Regions from separate parts of the Mesorhizobium sp. U510 genome, predicted to be linked through region 3. Evidence: predicted binding sites of a transcription regulator. Region 3 holds the regulator's gene; each other region holds the start of a gene.
What was found. Region 3 encodes PhoB, which activates phosphate uptake and scavenging genes when phosphate is short. Its sites were predicted from a motif close to TGTCATNNANCTGTCAT; they were not measured.
Positions count from the first base shown of each region.

Region 1: ACLGL5_RS06555 (PhoX family protein) is a predicted target of PhoB. The motif match lies at 1,490-1,506, and genes of this name have one in related genera.
Region 2: ACLGL5_RS10865 (ceramide glucosyltransferase) is a predicted target of PhoB. The motif match lies at 2,269-2,285, and genes of this name have one in related genera.

Region 1 covers NZ_CP180532.1:931,155-936,706, reverse strand. Annotated here, with positions in the region: gene ACLGL5_RS06565 (response regulator) at 1-492, shown strand, start outside; gene ACLGL5_RS06560 (hypothetical protein) at 680-1,297, opposite strand; gene ACLGL5_RS06555 (PhoX family protein) at 1,572-3,575, shown strand; gene ACLGL5_RS06550 (hypothetical protein) at 3,834-4,058, shown strand; gene ACLGL5_RS06545 (flavin-containing monooxygenase) at 4,132-5,301, opposite strand.
Region 2 covers NZ_CP180532.1:1,843,047-1,848,598, forward strand. Annotated here, with positions in the region: gene argF (ornithine carbamoyltransferase) at 1-516, shown strand, start outside; gene ACLGL5_RS10855 (Hsp33 family molecular chaperone) at 646-1,677, shown strand; gene apaG (Co2+/Mg2+ efflux facilitator ApaG/CorD) at 1,715-2,107, opposite strand; gene ACLGL5_RS10865 (ceramide glucosyltransferase) at 2,387-3,535, shown strand; gene ACLGL5_RS10870 (O-succinylhomoserine sulfhydrylase) at 3,568-4,758, opposite strand; SAM riboswitch at 4,814-4,891, opposite strand; gene ACLGL5_RS10875 (2'-deoxycytidine 5'-triphosphate deaminase) at 5,030-5,552, shown strand, end outside.
Region 3 covers NZ_CP180532.1:243,573-249,124, reverse strand. Annotated here, with positions in the region: gene pstC (phosphate ABC transporter permease subunit PstC) at 1-555, shown strand, start outside; gene pstA (phosphate ABC transporter permease PstA) at 559-1,410, shown strand; gene pstB (phosphate ABC transporter ATP-binding protein PstB) at 1,407-2,210, shown strand; gene phoU (phosphate signaling complex protein PhoU) at 2,236-2,943, shown strand; gene phoB (phosphate regulon transcriptional regulator PhoB) at 2,963-3,652, shown strand; gene ACLGL5_RS02990 (ROK family protein) at 3,665-4,915, opposite strand; gene xylF (D-xylose ABC transporter substrate-binding protein) at 5,189-5,552, shown strand, end outside.

The sequences.
Region 1 (5,552 bases), 690 kb from region 3:
ATCTCCATGCCGGGCGGCGGCCTGTCCGCGGTTGTCAGCATCCTCGCCGACCATCCTGCCCAGAAGATCGTCATGCTGACGGTTTCGGAGACCAATGCCGATGTAACCACGGCGCTGAACGCAGGCGTGCAGGGCTATATCCTCAAGGGCGTCGGATCGCGCGCGCTCGCCGACATCCTGCGCAATGTGGCTGCCGGCGAGGGCTACCTTACGCCGACGCTGTCGGCACGGCTGCTTTCCGATCTCCAGTCCCCGCAATCTGCCAACGGCGTGGCGGACCGGTTGCGGCAACTGACTGAACGGCAGACGGAAATCCTGCGGCTGGTGGCGGAGGGGCTCAGCAACAAGGAGGTTGCCTTGCGCCTGGAGCTGCAGGAAAAGACGGTCAAGCACCACATGACCGGGGTGCTGTCCAAACTCAATGTGCGAAACCGCACGGAAGCGGCTCTCATGGTGCGCGAGTTCCGCGACCGGGACAGAAACCGCTCTTAGAGCAATTCCAGGAAAAGTGTGAAACGGGTTTCCCGGGCAAAGCGCATGGCGCTTTTCCCTTGGGAATCGCGGCAAAACAAACAGTCAGGCCATTGCGGACCCGCGCAAGGGCCGGACAAGGGAAGATCACCTCTGCCGGGGGCGGCGGAGGTGACGTGTGAAACCGGCCGTTGCCTGCTAGCCAGTTTCACAAGGCCTTTAGACGGCTGACATCGGCCGGCGTGGCCCGGCGGTCGATGATCGTGCGACCCAGCGCATCCTTCATTTTGAAACGGCCGTTTTCGATCTTTTCGGTGATGCCGTCGGGATGTGTGACCGTGATCTTGTTGCCGCTCACCGAGACCTTGTCACCGGTCGCGGCGTTGACATGGCTGACGCCTTTGTCGCTCTGTCCCTTGCCGGATGCCGAGTTGTCACCACTGCCATCCGTTCCGGAATTGCCGCCGTTTCCATTTCCGTTGCCGCTGTTACCGCCGCTGCTGTTACCGCCGTTACCGCCGCCGCTGTTGCCACCGTTACCGCCGCCGCTGTTACCGCCGTTACCGCCGCTGCTGTTACCGCCGTTACCGCCGCCGCTGTTGCCGCCATTACCGCCGTTGCCACCGCTGCCGCCGCCGCCGTTGCCGCCATTGCCACCGCCACCGTTGCCGCCGCCATTGCCGCCATTGGCGGCCTGTGCTGATGCGGCGTCGATTCCGGGGGCGGAGCCGTGCAGGGCAATTCGATAGGGAATGATGGTCAGCGCCAGAGCAGCCGCCGAAACGACCGTCAGCCGGCGGCACCGGGCCGTGATCGATCCGTGCATCCTGATCTCCGTCGATTGAGCCGGCGCGCCCACCCCAACGTTGCAAACAGCAACATCGCCGAAAGATGTATTGGCCGGAAGCGACCTCCGACCGTTGCGTTTGTCCTCCAGGACTTTTGCAAGCGCAAGGTTGGACTAAAGTCCGATGTCACGGTGACAATCATCTCGCGTGGAGCGGCGGAGCAGGTATGATGTCACGAAAATGTGATCAGTTGTCTGTAGGGGTCGAAAGACGACAAAAAAGCTCCAGCCACTCCAAAGCCAGAGGCCCTTCGTGACCGAACATCGCTCTCCCGACGCCCGATTCCGCACCAGCCTGCTCGAGGAAAACGAAGGACCGGCCACCAACCCCACCGACAACCGCACCATGGGCGAGATCATCGCCGCGCGGTTCCCGCGCCGGGGATTCCTGAAGGGATCGCTCGCCGTCTCGGCGATCGCCGCGACCGTCGGCCCGCTGGCCATGATCGCCGCCGACGATGCCCGCGCCGCGGAAGGCTCCGCCTTCAAATTCGACGAGCTCGAGGCCGGGATCGACGACAAGCATCATGTCGCGCCGGGCTACGACGCCGACGTGCTGTTGCGCTGGGGCGATCCGCTGTTTGCCGATTCGCCGCAGTTCGACCCGACGAAACAGTCGGCCGAGGCGCAGGCCAGACAGTTTGGCTACAACAACGACTATGTCGGCTACATCGCGATCGACGGCTCGGCCGAGCACGGCCTGCTCGTCGTCAACCACGAATACACCAACCCGCATCTGATGTTTCCGGGCATCGTTTCGATCGTCGAGAAGGACGGGAAGAAGAAGGCCGAGGTCGCGCCGCTCTCGAAGGAGCAGGTCGATGTCGAGATGGCGGCGCATGGCGGCACCATCGTCGAAATCCGCAAGGTGTCAGACAAATGGCAAGTGGTGCGGGACGGCAAGCTCAACCGCCGCATCACCGCCACCACCGAAATGGCGCTGTCGGGCCCGGTCGCCGGCCACGACCGCGTCAAGACCAATGCCGACCCGTCCGGCACGAAAGTGTTCGGCACTTTCAACAATTGCGCCGGCGGCGTCACCCCTTGGGGCACCTATGTGATGGCCGAGGAGAACATCCACGGCTATTTCTCCGGCGAATTGCCCGAGGGCCACAAGGAAGCCGCCAACTACAAGCGGCTCGGCATTCCGGAAGGTGCCTATGAATGGGGCGCGCATTACGACCGCTTCAACCTCGCCAAGGAGCCGCACGAACCCAATCGCTTCGGCTGGATCGTCGAGGTCGACGTCAACGATCCGACATCGACACCGAGGAAGCGCACCGCCATGGGCCGCTTCAAGCATGAGGGCGCCGAATCCATCGTCGCCAAGGACGGCCGCGTCGTCTTCTATCTCGGCGACGACGAGCGCTTCGACTATGTCTACAAATTCGTCACCAAGGGCACGTTCAACGCCAACGACCATGCCGCCAACAAGGACCTGCTCGACGAGGGCACGCTGCATGTCGCCAAATTCGCCGAGGACGGCACGGTCGACTGGCTGCCGATCGTCTTCGGCCAGGGGCCGCTGACGGCGGAAAACGGCTTTGGCAGCCAGGCCGACGTGCTGATCGAGACGCGGCGCGCCGCCGATCTGCTCGGTGCCACCAAGATGGACCGGCCCGAGGACATCCAGCCCAATGGTGTCAACGGCAAGGTCTATGTCATGCTGACCAACAATTCGAAGCGCAAGGCAGACCAGGTCGACGCCGCCAATCCGCGCGCCGAGAATGCCTTCGGCCACATTATCGAGATCACCGAGACCGACGGCGATTTCACGGCCGCCAAGGGCAAATGGGAAGTGCTTTTGAAATGCGGCGATCCGTCGGTTGCCGATGTCGGCGCCACCTTCTCGACGGCGACGACGGCCCATGGCTGGTTCGGCATGCCCGACAATTGCGCGGTCGATTCGGCCGGGCGCCTGTGGGTCGCTACCGACGGCCAAGGCCCGAAGGCCACCGGCCGCACCGATGGCTTGTGGGCGGTCGACACCGAGGGGGCTGCGCGGGCAACTTCGAAACTGTTCTTCCGCGTGCCGATCGGCGCGGAAATGTGCGGCCCGCTGTTTGCGCCCGACGACCGGACCGCCTTCGTTGCCGTCCAGCATCCGGGCGATGGCGGCGAGGATTGGGAAGGCTTCGGCCGGCCGTCCTACTATGAGGATCCGTCGACGCGCTGGCCGGACTTCAAGTCCGAAATGCCGGTGCGGCCGTCGGTCGTCGCCATCACCAGGCAAGGCGGCGGCAAGATCGCGGTGTGATATCAGGCGGCTGGAGCACGCAGCGGATTTGACCGAGCCCTGCGTGCCGGACCGCCTCCCCAACGTCGATGGATGTTTCCGCCAATCGCCAAGGTTCAAGCCTCGGGAAAGATCGGCAATTTACTGGTGGCGCCCTAACGCGCGTCGAAACGGATTCGTGCGACGCGCGTTAGGTCTTTGTCTTGTGCATGTCGTACGCCCAAAACCGGACCCGCTTTTGGGCGAGATGAATTGGGTCGTTTCCCGGAGCCCGCCACCATGTCGAAGTCAGTCTATGACCGGGGCCTGCTCAAGCCCGGCGACATCGCCAGGCTGCAGCGCGTCTTTGACGAAGTCTGCCTGCGGCGCACAGCTCAGCCCGATTCGCCGGAAGCACGCGAGATCGCGCTCACCCTGCTCGCGCTGCACAATGCCGGCATGGTCGACGGGGAGATGCTGATGCAAGCCGTCGGCTTCCGCCGGCTCGAGCCGAAATCGGCGTGAGGCGTCAGGTCGCTAGAGCTCTTTGTTTCGACGCAATTCCCAAGGGAAAGCGCTCACACTTCCCGGAATTGCGCTAGCGGCCCGCGCCGGCGATCCGCCTGGCGATCGCCTTGCCCAAAATGGCGGCATTGGCGAAGCAGCCACGAATGCTCGGCCGCATACCGGTGAACCACAGGCCGGGCAGTTTCGGGTCGGCTTCACCGCCGTTGAAGAGCGGGACACCCTTGCCGTCGAGCACGCCGAGATCGCCGACCATGCGCTCCAGCCCGGTGCGGTAGCCCGTGGCGGCAATGACGATATCGGGATCGATCAGGCGACCATTGGCCAGGATCACGCCATCGCGGGTGAATTCTCGTATCGCCCGCACCACGGTAATCTTGCCAGACTTTATGGCGTCGACGGCACCGTCATCCGCGGCAATCGCGGTGTAGTCCGAGGCCAGGCGGCTGGCGCCGCCCGACGGCGCGGGCGGCATGCCGAATTTGGTGAGATCGCCGAAAACCAGCCGCTGCGTCGCGGCCATCACCGCATCGGCAACGCGCAGCGGCAAGCGCGCCATGAGCGGCGAAAGCCGGTGCACGGCGATCTTGCCGATCCGCTTGGGCAGAAGGGCGGGGCCATTGCGGGCCGACAGCCAGAGAGAAGCCGTATCCACGCCGGCCAGATGATTGAGGGCATCGAAGCCCGAATTGCCGGCGCCGACGACCAGCACCTTCTTGCCGGCATAGGACTTGGCGTCGCCAAAATCCGCCGAATGGATGATCCGGCCCGCGAAGGCCTGCATGCCCACCCACTGCGGCGTGAAGGGCTCCTTGTCACGACCGGTGGCGACGATGACATGACGCGCCAGACGCGAGCCGGCGCTGGTGCGCACCAGCCAATGGTCGCCCTTGAACACGAGGGTCTCGACGGCAACGCCGAACTCCACAGGCAACTGGTTCGCCTCGCGGAAATCGTTCATATGGCGGATGACGACGCTCTTGGGTGGAAAGGCTGGCGTACCCCCGGGAAAGGAAAGGCCGGGCAGCGCCGAGAGATCGCGATGGGTGTTGAGATGCAGCTGCTGGTGCCGCCGATGCCAGGGTTCGGCCAGCCGGCTCTCCTGTTCCAGGATCGCCACCGGCACGCCGGCCTTGATCAGGGCCTGCGCGACAGCCAGTCCGGCGGCGCCGGCGCCAATGACAATCGCCGGCTCGATCGCCGCCACCTGCTCCACCTTCGATCTGGTTGTCGTATCTGCCATTCGCTTTCAAAATCCATTCAACCGCCCGCTCTACAAGCTCGCAGGACGCTGTAACCGTTTGATCGCGCGCAAACCCAACAGCGGATCGGTGCGCTCAAGTGCCTTGCGCCGCCAGGGCGCAAACAACTCCCGTCGCGCAAATGCGGCTAAACCAACGACATGGAACGGAATGCCCCGCTTCCGTCCGAAACCATGCAGCCCTATATGGCATATCAGCGGCATCGGCGATAATCAGGTCGCGGCAATGTGAT
Region 2 (5,552 bases), 1.6 Mb from region 3:
TGCCAGCTGATGGCCGACATCATGACCTTCGAGGAGCATCGCGGTCCGGTGGCCGGCAAGACCATCGCCTGGACCGGCGACGGCAACAATGTGCTGCATTCGCTGCTCGAAGCCTCGGCGCGGTTCCGCTTCAACCTCAACGTCGCCGTGCCGGAAGGCAGCGAGCCGGCGCAGAAGCATATCGACTGGTCCAAGGCCCATGGCGGGAAGCTCCACTTCACCCGCTCGCCCGAGGAAGCCGTCGAGCAGGCCGACTGTGTCGTCACCGATTGCTGGGTGTCGATGGGCCAGGAGCATCGCGCCCGCGGCCATAACGTGTTCTCGCCCTACCAGGTCAATGCCAAGCTGATGGCGCATGCCAAGCCGGATGCGCTGTTCATGCACTGTCTGCCGGCGCATCGCGGTGAGGAAGTGACCGACGAGGTTATCGACGGACCCCATTCGGTGGTCTTCGACGAGGCCGAGAACCGGCTCCACGCCCAGAAGGCGGTGCTTGCCTGGTGTCTTGGGGCTTGAAGTGTCTTGGGGCTTGAGGTGGCTTGGAGTTTGAAAGGTCCGGGCGCTTGATCTGCGGGGGCGCGATGCCTATCTGCGCCGCATCACGCAAATCAAGCGCGTTTGGACGCATGCACCCCAGGGGGCGGCATGGCCGCGCCCTGGAGCTTTGTCATGTTGGAAACGCATCAAGTGACTGAACATCACCCCAAACTCGGCGAGTTCGGCTATGCCGGCGACGATCATGTCGTGCCCTTTGAGGTCGGCCCGCTCGACGTGCGCGGCCGTACCGTGCAGCTCGGGCCGATGCTCGACGCCATTCTCAGCCGCCACGATTATCCCGAGCCGGTCGCCCGCCTGCTGGCGGAAGCCTGTGTACTGACGGTGCTGCTCGGCACCTCGCTCAAATTCGAGGGCAAGTTCATCCTGCAGACCCGCACCGATGGGCCGGTCGACATGCTGGTGGCGGATTTCACCACGCCGTCGGCGCTGCGCGCCTATGCGCGCTTCGATGCCGATAGGCTCGAGGCGCTGGTCGCCGCAGGCGAAACGTCCCAGCAGACGCTGCTCGGCGGCGGCGTGCTGGCACTGACCATCGACCAGGGCGCCCATACGCAGCGCTATCAGGGCATCGTCCAGCTCGATGGCGAAACCCTGGAAGACGCGGCGCGCACCTATTTCCGCCAGTCGGAGCAGATCCCGACGGATATCAGGCTCTCGGTCGCCAAGCTGTTGACGCCAGGCGTCGGCGGGGCGCGCGAGCAGTGGCGCGCCGGCGGCATCCTGGCGCAGTTCCTGCCGCAATCGCCCGAGCGCATGCGCGTTCCGGACCTGCACGGCGGCGACGGCGATCCACGCGAGGAGATCCATGATCCCACGGACAATTCCTGGCAGGAATTGCTGGCGCTGCTCGGCACGATCGAGCCGACCGAGTTGATCGACCCGACGATCGGTGCCGAACGGCTGCTTTATCGCCTGTTCCACGAGCATGGCGTACGCGTCTTCGGCGGCGTTCCCGTGGCCGACCAGTGCTCATGCTCGCGCGACAAGATCCGCGGCATCCTCGAGGGCTTCTCCGCGCAGGAGATCGAGGACAGCACCGAGGATGGCGGCATCCACGTCGCCTGCGAATTCTGCTCGACACAGTACGACTTCGATCCGGCGGAATTTGCCGCACAGTAAAGCCATTCCTTCTCCCCGTGGAACGGGGAGAAGGACGCTAATTCACCGTCCGCCGCGTCCCCGGCAGATCCAGCGAGAACGCCGGGATGGCGATGTCGAAGGTCTCGCCGCGCTTGTTGCGCATCGTATAGTGCCCGACCATGATGCCTGAGGGCGTCGAGAGCGGGCAGCCGGACGTGTATTGATAGCTGTCGCCGGGATTGAGTTCGGGCTGGTCGCCGACGACGCCCGGGCCGCGCACTTCCTCGACTCGGCCGGCACCGTCGGTGATGTGCCAATAGCGCGACAGAAGCTGCACGAATTCGTCCGACTGGTTGTCGATCGTTATCTGATAGCCCCAGACATAGCGGTTCTCGGAAGGATCGGAGCGGTCCTCGAGATAGAACGGCCTGACCTGCACTTCGATTTTGCGCGTGACGGCGCGGTACATAAGCGGCTCCAAAACAATCTAGAGCATGATCCCGAAAAGTGGGAACCGGTTTTCGGAAAAGATCATGCTCAAACCAACAGAACCTTTCGGCGCTCCCGGCGAGCAGGTCAACGTGCGCGTCTTGTCGCGCCTCGTCTTGAAACGCAGGTGCCGGCAAAGAATGTCATTTAAGTGACACATGACAATGGTGGTGTGCACGAACCGGGCGACTCGGCGCTCTGTCGAACTGTTGAAAACGGCCACGATGCGGGCCGTCTCTTCTGGAGTGACCAGATCTCGATGGAACTCGCTCTCATAGCCGCCTCGCTTTCGACTGCTCTTATCCTTTCAAACACTGCAAGTATCCTTCTCGCCGCCTCACAGCTGAGACGGCGCACGACGATCGCACCGCCGGCCGGCAAACCGCCGGTATCGATTGTCATACCCTCGCGCGGCGTCGAGCCGTTCACGCAGGAGACGCTGGAGCGCGCCTTCTCGCTAGACTGGCCCCGCTACGAGCTGATCTTCTGCGTCGCTCATGGAGACGACCCAGTGGTCAGGCTGATCCGTGCCGCCATTGGCCGCTTTCCAAAAGTGCCGGCCCGGCTGTTGATCGGCGACGACCGCGTCAGCGCCAATCCCAAGCTCAACAATTGCGTCAAGGGCTGGGAAGCCGCGCGGCACAATTGGGTTGTCCTGGCCGACTCCAACGTGCTGATGCCGAGAGACTACGTCCAGCATCTGATGGCGGCGTGGCGGCCGGACACCGGCCTTGTCTGCTCGACACCGATCGGTTCGCGGCCGGAGGGCTTCTGGGCCGAGGTCGAATGCGCCTTCCTCAACACGCTGCAGGCGCGCTGGCAATATGCCGGCGAGGCGCTCGGCCTTGGCTTTGCCCAGGGCAAGAGCATGTTGTGGAACAAGCCGATGCTGGATGCCAATGGCGGCATCCGCGCGCTGGCCGCCGCAATCGCCGAAGACGCCGCCGCGACCAAGCTGGTCAGTGGGCTTGGCCTGCGCGTCAATCTCGTCGCGGCACCCTTCGAGCAGCCGCTTGGCCGACGCACGCTTGGCACGATCTGGTCGCGCCAGGCCCGCTGGGCGCGCTTGCGCCGCGTCACCTTCCCACGGTTCTTCGCGCCGGAAATCCTGACCGGCGCGGTGGTGCCGCTGGCGCTTGCGCTGGTTGCGGCGGCAAGCGCCGGCTTCAGCCTGCCGCTGACGGCCATCGCCGTGCTGGCGGCCTTTTATCTCCCGGAATGCGCCCTGGCCTGGTCCAAGGGCTGGCACCTTTCGCCGCGCACGGTCGCGGCGATGATTGCGCGGGACTTGCTGCTTCCAACCATGTGGGGGCGCGGCTGGCTCGGCGGCGCCGTCGACTGGCGCGGCAATGCGATGACCATCGGCACCAAGGCGGCCGAACTGGAAGAGGCGTCGTCGCGCGCCTGATCGCGGCGCGGACGACCTACCTCGACGACCCTCTATTTAGCGGCCTTGAGAGCCTGCGCGATGTCTTCCAGAAGGTCATCGGTATCCTCCAGGCCGACCGACAGCCTGAGCGTTCCTGGCCCGATGCCGAGTTCGGCGCGCGCCTCGTCGCTCAAGTTCTTGTGCGTGGTCGTCGCCGGATGGGTGATCAGGCTCTTGGCGTCGCCGAGATTGTTGGAGATCAGCACGATGTCGAGCGCGTTCTGCAGGGCGAAGGCCGCCTGCTTGCCGCCCTTGACGTCGAGGCAGATCAGCGTCGAGCCGCCCGACATCTGCTTCTTGACGATCGCGGCCTGCGGATGGTCGGCGCGGCCGGGATAGATGACGCGGGCGATCTGCGGCTGCTCGGCGAGGAAATCTGCGATCTTGCCGGCGCTCTCCGTCTGCTGGCGCACGCGCAGCGGCAGCGTCTCCAGGCCCTTCAGCAGCGTCCAGGCGTTGAAGGGCGACAGGCTGGGGCCGGTGTGGCGGAAATAATCATGCAAATTCTCGTCGATCCACTTCTTGTCCGACAGGATCACGCCGCCGAGACAGCGGCCCTGGCCGTCGATGTGCTTGGTTGCCGAATAGACGACGATATGCGCGCCGAGCTGCAACGGCTTCTGCTGCAGTGGCGTGGCAAAGACATTGTCGACGACAAGCCGCGCGCCGATCGAGTTGGCGAGCGCAGCCACAGCGGCGATGTCGACCACTTCCAGCGTCGGGTTGGTCGGGCTTTCCAGGAAGAACAGCTTGGTGTTGGGCCTGACCGCCTTTTCCCAGTTGGCGATATCGGTGCCGTCGACCAGCGTCGCCTCGATGCCGTAGCGCGGTGCCAGCGTCTCGACCACCCAGCGGCAGGAGCCGAACAGCGCGCGCGCCGCCACGATATGGTCCCCGGCCTTGACGCTGCACAGAAGCGCCGCTGTCACGGCCGCCATGCCCGATGCCGTGGCGCGTGCGTCTTCCGCGCCTTCCAGCGCGCACATGCGCTTTTCGAACATGTCGACGGTCGGATTGGCGTAGCGCGAATAGATGAAACCGGGTTCCTCGCCCTTAAAACGGGCTTCGGCGGCTTGCGCCGTTTGATAGACATAGCCCTGGGTCAGGTACATTGCCTCGGAGGTCTCGCCGAAGCCGGAACGCAGGGTTCCGCTATGCACGAGGGCTGTCTGAGGCTTCCAGTTGCGCTTCTTGTTGCTCATCGCTTTGTTCCAGACACAAAAAAACCGGCCGCGAAAGTCGCAACCGGTCCATACGGCCTCGCGGCCAACGGTCCTTTAGCGACTTGTTTAACGTGGCTGCAAGCCGACCGGCCAAATCACCACGGGATAACGACCCTTTAGACCCGTACCACGCTTGCGTCAATTGCCGGCTTCATTAAGAGGTTTGTACCAGGCAGGTTCCGCAAGAATGTTCCATGTTTTCCGGCGAGAACCTGTTGGCAGGAAATTCGTCTGGCCTAGGAGCGGAGCCTTGCGGCAGACAGGCATTCTTCCCGATCAGGACATCTCGGCGCTGTTCCAGTCCGGCGCGCTGAAGTCGCCGCGCGCGCTCGACGCCGACCAGATCCAGCCGGCGAGCCTTGATCTGCGGCTCGGCGACAAGGCCTGGCGGGTGCGGGCCTCGTTCCTGCCGGGTCCCAATCACAGGGTTTCGGAAAAGCTCGACCGGCTGCAACTGCACGAAATCAATCTTGCCGAGGGCGCGGTGCTGGAGACCGGCTGCGTCTATATCGTGCCCTTGCTTGAAAGCCTGGCATTGCCGGCGGACATTTCGGCCTCGGCCAATCCGAAGAGTTCGACCGGGCGGCTCGACATTTTCACCCGTGTCATGACCGACCGTGGCCACGAGTTCGACAAGATCGCCGCCGGCTACAACGGTCCGCTCTATCTGGAAGTCAGCCCGCGCACCTTTCCGATCGTCGTGCGCACCGGTTCGCGCCTGTCGCAAATCCGCTTCCGCACCGGCAACGCGCTGCTCTCGGAGACCGAATTGC
Region 3 (5,552 bases):
GTGCTGGCGCCGTTCCTGCAGACGACGGTGCAGCCCTTCATCATCAGCGTGTTCCACGGCATTCCCGGCCTCAACGGCCTGTTCGCGGGCCCACCTTATGGCATCGGCCTGCTGACCTCGGCGATGATCCTGGCCATCATGATCCTGCCGTTCATCACCTCGATCACCAAGGACGTCTTCGATACGGTGCCGTCGGTGCTCAAGGAATCGGCCTATGGCATCGGCTGCACGACCTGGGAGGTCACGCGCCGGGTCGTCATTCCCTACACTCGCATCGGCATCATGGGCGGCATCATGCTCGCTCTCGGCCGCGCGCTCGGTGAAACGATGGCGGTGACCTTCGTCATCGGCAACGCGCACCGCATCTCGACGTCGCTGTTTGCGCCGGCAACGACCATCTCGGCGACCATCGCCAACGAATTCACCGAAGCGGTCGGCGATCTCTACACCTCCTCGCTGGTCGCGCTCGGCCTTATCCTGTTCGTTATCACCTTCCTGATCCTTGCCATCGCCCGCTACATGCTGATGCGCATCGACGCCCGCACGGGAGCCTGACCGATGTCGACAGCCGCATCGCTTCACCAAAGCCGCAAGCGCAAGAATGGCGTGATGATGACGCTGTGCGTCATCTCTGCCGGCATCGGCCTTGCCTGGCTGGCGCTGATCCTTGGCGCCTTGCTCTACAAGGGCCTGGCCGGCGTCTCCCTCTCGGTCTTCACGGAAATGACGCCGCCGCCCGGCGACGCCGGCGGCCTGCTCAACGCCATCTACGGCAGCATCGTGATGACCATCATCGGCATCATCGTCGGCACGCCGATCGGCGTGCTGGCCGGTACCTATATGGCCGAATATGGCCGCTTCTCGAAGCTCACCACGGTGGTGCGCTTCATCAACGACATCCTGCTGTCGGCGCCGTCGATCATCATCGGCCTGTTCGTCTATGAGCTTATGGTGCGGCCGATGGGGCATTTCTCGGCGATCGCCGGTGCCGTAGCACTCGCCATCCTGGTCATCCCCGTCGTCGTGCGCACCACCGAGGACATGCTCAACCTGGTGCCCAACGCCTTGCGCGAAGCCGGCACCGCGATCGGCGCGCCGCGCTGGGTGGTCATCCGCTCGGTTGCCTATCGCGCCGCGCTTTCGGGCATCGTCACCGGCATATTGCTGGCCATCGCCCGCATCTCCGGCGAGACCGCACCGCTTCTTTTCACGGCGCTGAACAACCAGTTCTGGTCGAGCAATCTCAACGCGCCGATGGCCAGCCTGCCTGTCACCATCTTCCAGTTCGCTCTCAGCCCCTATGAGGAATGGCAGCAGCTGGCCTGGACCGGTGCACTCATAATCACATTGACGGTTCTCGCGCTCAGCATCTTTGCGCGCAGCCTGACCGGACGCAGAGAGGACAAATGAGCCAGATGTTGTCTCCAGACATGACGATCGCCGCCGAGGCGGTGACCAAGGCCAAGATCGAGGTCAAGAACCTCAACTTCTACTACGGCCAGTCGAAGGCGCTGAAGGATATCACGCTGTCGCTGCCCGAGCGCAGCGTCACCGCCTTCATCGGCCCGTCGGGTTGCGGAAAGTCGACGCTGCTGCGCGTCTTCAACCGCATCTACGAGCTTTATCCCAAGCAGACCGCCGAGGGCCAGGTGCTGCTCGACGGCCAGAACATCCTCGACCGTTCGCAGGATCTCAACCTGCTGCGCACCAAGATCGGCATGGTGTTCCAGAAGCCGACGCCGTTCCCGATGTCGATCTACGAGAACATCGCTTTCGGCGTCAGGCTCTACGAGAAGATCAGCAAGGCCGAGATGGACGGCCGTGTCGAGCAGGCGCTCAAGCGCGCGGCGCTGTGGACCGAGGTCAAGGACAAGCTCAATGCCAGCGGCCTCAGCCTGTCGGGCGGCCAGCAGCAGCGGCTGTGCATCGCCCGCACCGTGGCGGTGAAGCCGGAGGTGATCCTGCTCGACGAGCCGGCCTCGGCGCTTGACCCGCTGTCGACCGCCAAGATCGAGGAGCTGATCGACGAGTTGCAGGCCGACTACACGATCGTCATCGTCACCCACAACATGCAGCAGGCGGCGCGCGTCTCGAAGCAGACCGCCTTCATGTATCTGGGCGAACTGGTCGAGTTCGACCGCACCGAGAAGATCTTCACGTCGCCTCGCGAGAAGCGCACGCAAGACTACATCACCGGCCGCTTCGGCTGATCGCACGCATACGAGGACCAGGATCATGGCCGAACACACAGTCGCAGCCTTCGACGAGGATCTCGGACAGATCAGCAGGCTGATCAGCGACATGGGCGATCTCGCCGGCTCGATGGTCGGCGGCGCCACCAAGGCACTGCTGAACTCCGACAATGCTCTCGCTCAGCGCGTCGTCTCCGACGACGCCATCATGGATGCGCGCCAGCGCGAACTCGACGACCGCGCCATCACGCTGATCGCCAAGCGCCAGCCGATGGCCGACGACCTGCGCCATGTCGTCGGCTCGATCCGCATGGCCGGCGACCTCGAACGCATCGGCGACCTTGCCAAGAACATCGCCAAGCGCGTCGGCACTGTCGGCCTCAGCGCCACGCCGCGCGACCTGTCGCATTCCATCGACGCCATGGCGCAGCTGGTGTTGATCCAGGTGCAGGGTGTGATCGAGGAGTATGCGGCGCGCGATGCCGCGGCACTGGCGAAGCTGCGCGCCGACGACGAGCGCATCGACGTCAAATACACCTCCGTCTTCCGCGAATTGCTGACCTATATGATGGAAGACCCGCGCAACATCACGGCTTGCACGCATCTGTTGTTTTGCGCCAAGAATCTCGAACGCATCGGCGACCATGTGACCAACATCGCCGAGAATGCGTACTATGTCCTGACCGGCACGCAACTGCCCGCCAATCGTCCAAAACAGGACGAGACGGCGATGTCGGCGCCGGCGGCCTGAGCGCAGGGGTAATCAATCGATGATCGCACCACGCATCATGGTGGTGGAGGACGAGGAGCCGCTCGGCGTGCTCCTCCGCTACAATCTGGAATCGGAGGGTTACCAGGTCGAGGTGGTGACCCGCGGCGACGAAGCCGAAATCCGCCTGCAGGAGAACGTGCCCGACCTCCTTGTGCTCGACTGGATGGTGCCGGCGGTGTCCGGCATCGAACTCTGCCGGCGCCTGCGAATGCGGCCCGAGACCGAGCGGCTGCCGATCATCATGCTGACCGCCCGGGGCGAGGAAAGCGACCGTGTACGTGGGCTCTCCACCGGCGCCGACGACTATCTGGTCAAGCCGTTCTCGACGCCGGAATTCATGGCCCGCGTCAAGGCGCTGCTGCGCCGCGCCAAGCCGGAAGTGCTGTCCAGCGTGCTCAAGGTCGGCGATATCGTGCTCGACCGTGAATCGCACCGGGTCTACCGCAAGAAGAGCGAGATCCGGCTCGGGCCGACCGAATTCCGCCTGCTCGAATTCATGATGCGGCACCCCGGGCGCGTGTTCTCGCGCAGCCAACTGCTCGACAATGTCTGGGGCGAGACGATCTACATCGACGAGCGCACCGTGGACGTGCATGTCGGCCGGTTGCGCAAGGCGGTCAACAATGGCCGCATGCCGGATGTCATCCGCACCATCCGTGGGGCGGGCTACGCGATCCGCGAGGATTGAGCACGAACTGACTCAGGCGACGTTTTTCTTCGCGGCAGGGCCTGCTTTCGTTTGCACGCCGGGCGCGAAAATCTCCTGGTCGACGAAGGTCAGCGCGCGCATGGCACAGCCTTCGCGGATCAGCGGCAGTTCGTTCGGCTCGGTGTCGAAGGAGATCGATTTCGAGTGCTGGCCGCCGGCGGTCTGGGCGATGGCCTCGCGCAATGCCGGCTCGATCAGGTCGAAGGCAGCGGCGCTGACGCCGACCATGGCGACGGGCGCGGGATCGATCAGCGCAAACAGGCTGCCGAGGCCGTAGCCGAGTGCCTCCCCGGCCTTGCGGTAGGCTTCGCGCTCGGGCCCGTCCCGTTCCCGTGCCGTCGCGGCCAGCGCCCGCATCTGCGCGTCGCTGACATCGGCCACCGGCTCGGTGTCCTCGCTGAGCTGCCTGGCGTTGCGCCAGATGGCGTAATTGCCGGCATAGGCCTCGACACAGCCGCGCCGCCCGCAGCGGCAGAGCGCGCCGCCCGGCCGGTGGATCATGTGGCCGAATTCGCCGCCTGAGGAATGGGTGCCAGTGAACAGCTCGCCCTTCAGCACCAGCCCCATGCCGATGCCGTGCGAAAGCAGGATGGCGATGAAGTCGTCGCGGTAGCGCTCGGGATCGCGCCAGCGCAGCGCCACCGCCATCATGTTGCAGTCGTTTTCCATGGTGGCGGGGATACCGAACTCTGCTTCGAGTATGTCTGCGAAGGCGATGTCGGTCTGCGGTGTGATCGGCGACCACAGCATCGCCCGGGCCTCGGTGTCGGTGATGCCCTGGATCGCCAGCGCGATGCGGGCGACGCTGCGTACGTCGATGTCGGGATCCTCGAGGCGCCGCCGCACTATGGCCACGCACTCGCCGATCAGCGCCTCGCGCGACATGGTCAGCGTGTCCAGCCGGCGCTGTTCCTCCGATATCACCTGGCCGGCATAGTCGATGACTGCGACCGACAGGAAATTCAGCGACAGCACCACGGTCATCACAGCCGCGGCCTCCGGATTGAGGCCGAGGCCGACCTGCGGCCTGCCGCGTTTCAGCGCGCCGGCCTCGCTCGGCTTGCCCTCGGCCAGGATGCCTTCACCGATCAGGTCGGAGGAAATCGCCGATATGGTCGAATGGCTGAGGCCGGTGGTCGCTGCGATCTCGGTGCGCGAGGGCCGGCCGGCCCGGCGCACGGCCGCGATCACCATGGCGCGGTTGCGCCGGCGCAGATCGTCGTGGCGGATTCCGACCGACATGTTTTTTCACATCCTCCCGGTCGCCGCGGTTCTTCCGGTCCTCCCTCGAACGCTGCCGGCGATACGGTCAAATACTGGCAGAAGCGGCCTGTGCTGTCATTTATTTATTGCGAAGCTCGAAAAAAATTCAGAGGGACATCAAAATCCATCAGAATCGTTGTTGACAGCGTTCCGGTGTTGGATCAGTGTTTTTTCGAGGCTCGAAAAAATAGGGCCTCTGTGCCGGCCTTAGGGCCAGTTGGTCGCGCCATACGCGGCGCAGGGAGGAATATCATGAAGAGATTCACAGCCGCCATCCTGGCGGGTGTCGCCATGTCGCTGACGCTTGCGTCGGTCGCGCAGGCGAAGGACAAGGTCATCGGCGTTTCGTGGTCCAACTTCCAGGAAGAGCGCTGGAAGACCGACGAGGCCGCCATGAAGAAGGCGATCGAGGCCGCCGGCGACAAGTATATTTCCGCCGATGCGCAATCCAATCCCGGCAAGCAGCTTACCGATGTCGAGAGCCTGATCTCGCAGGGCGCCAATTCGCTGATCATCCTGGCCCAGGATGCCTCGGCCATCGGCCCGGCCGTGCAGAAGGCGCTGGACGAAGGCATTCCGGTCGTCGGCTATGACCGGCTGATCGAGAACAAGGACG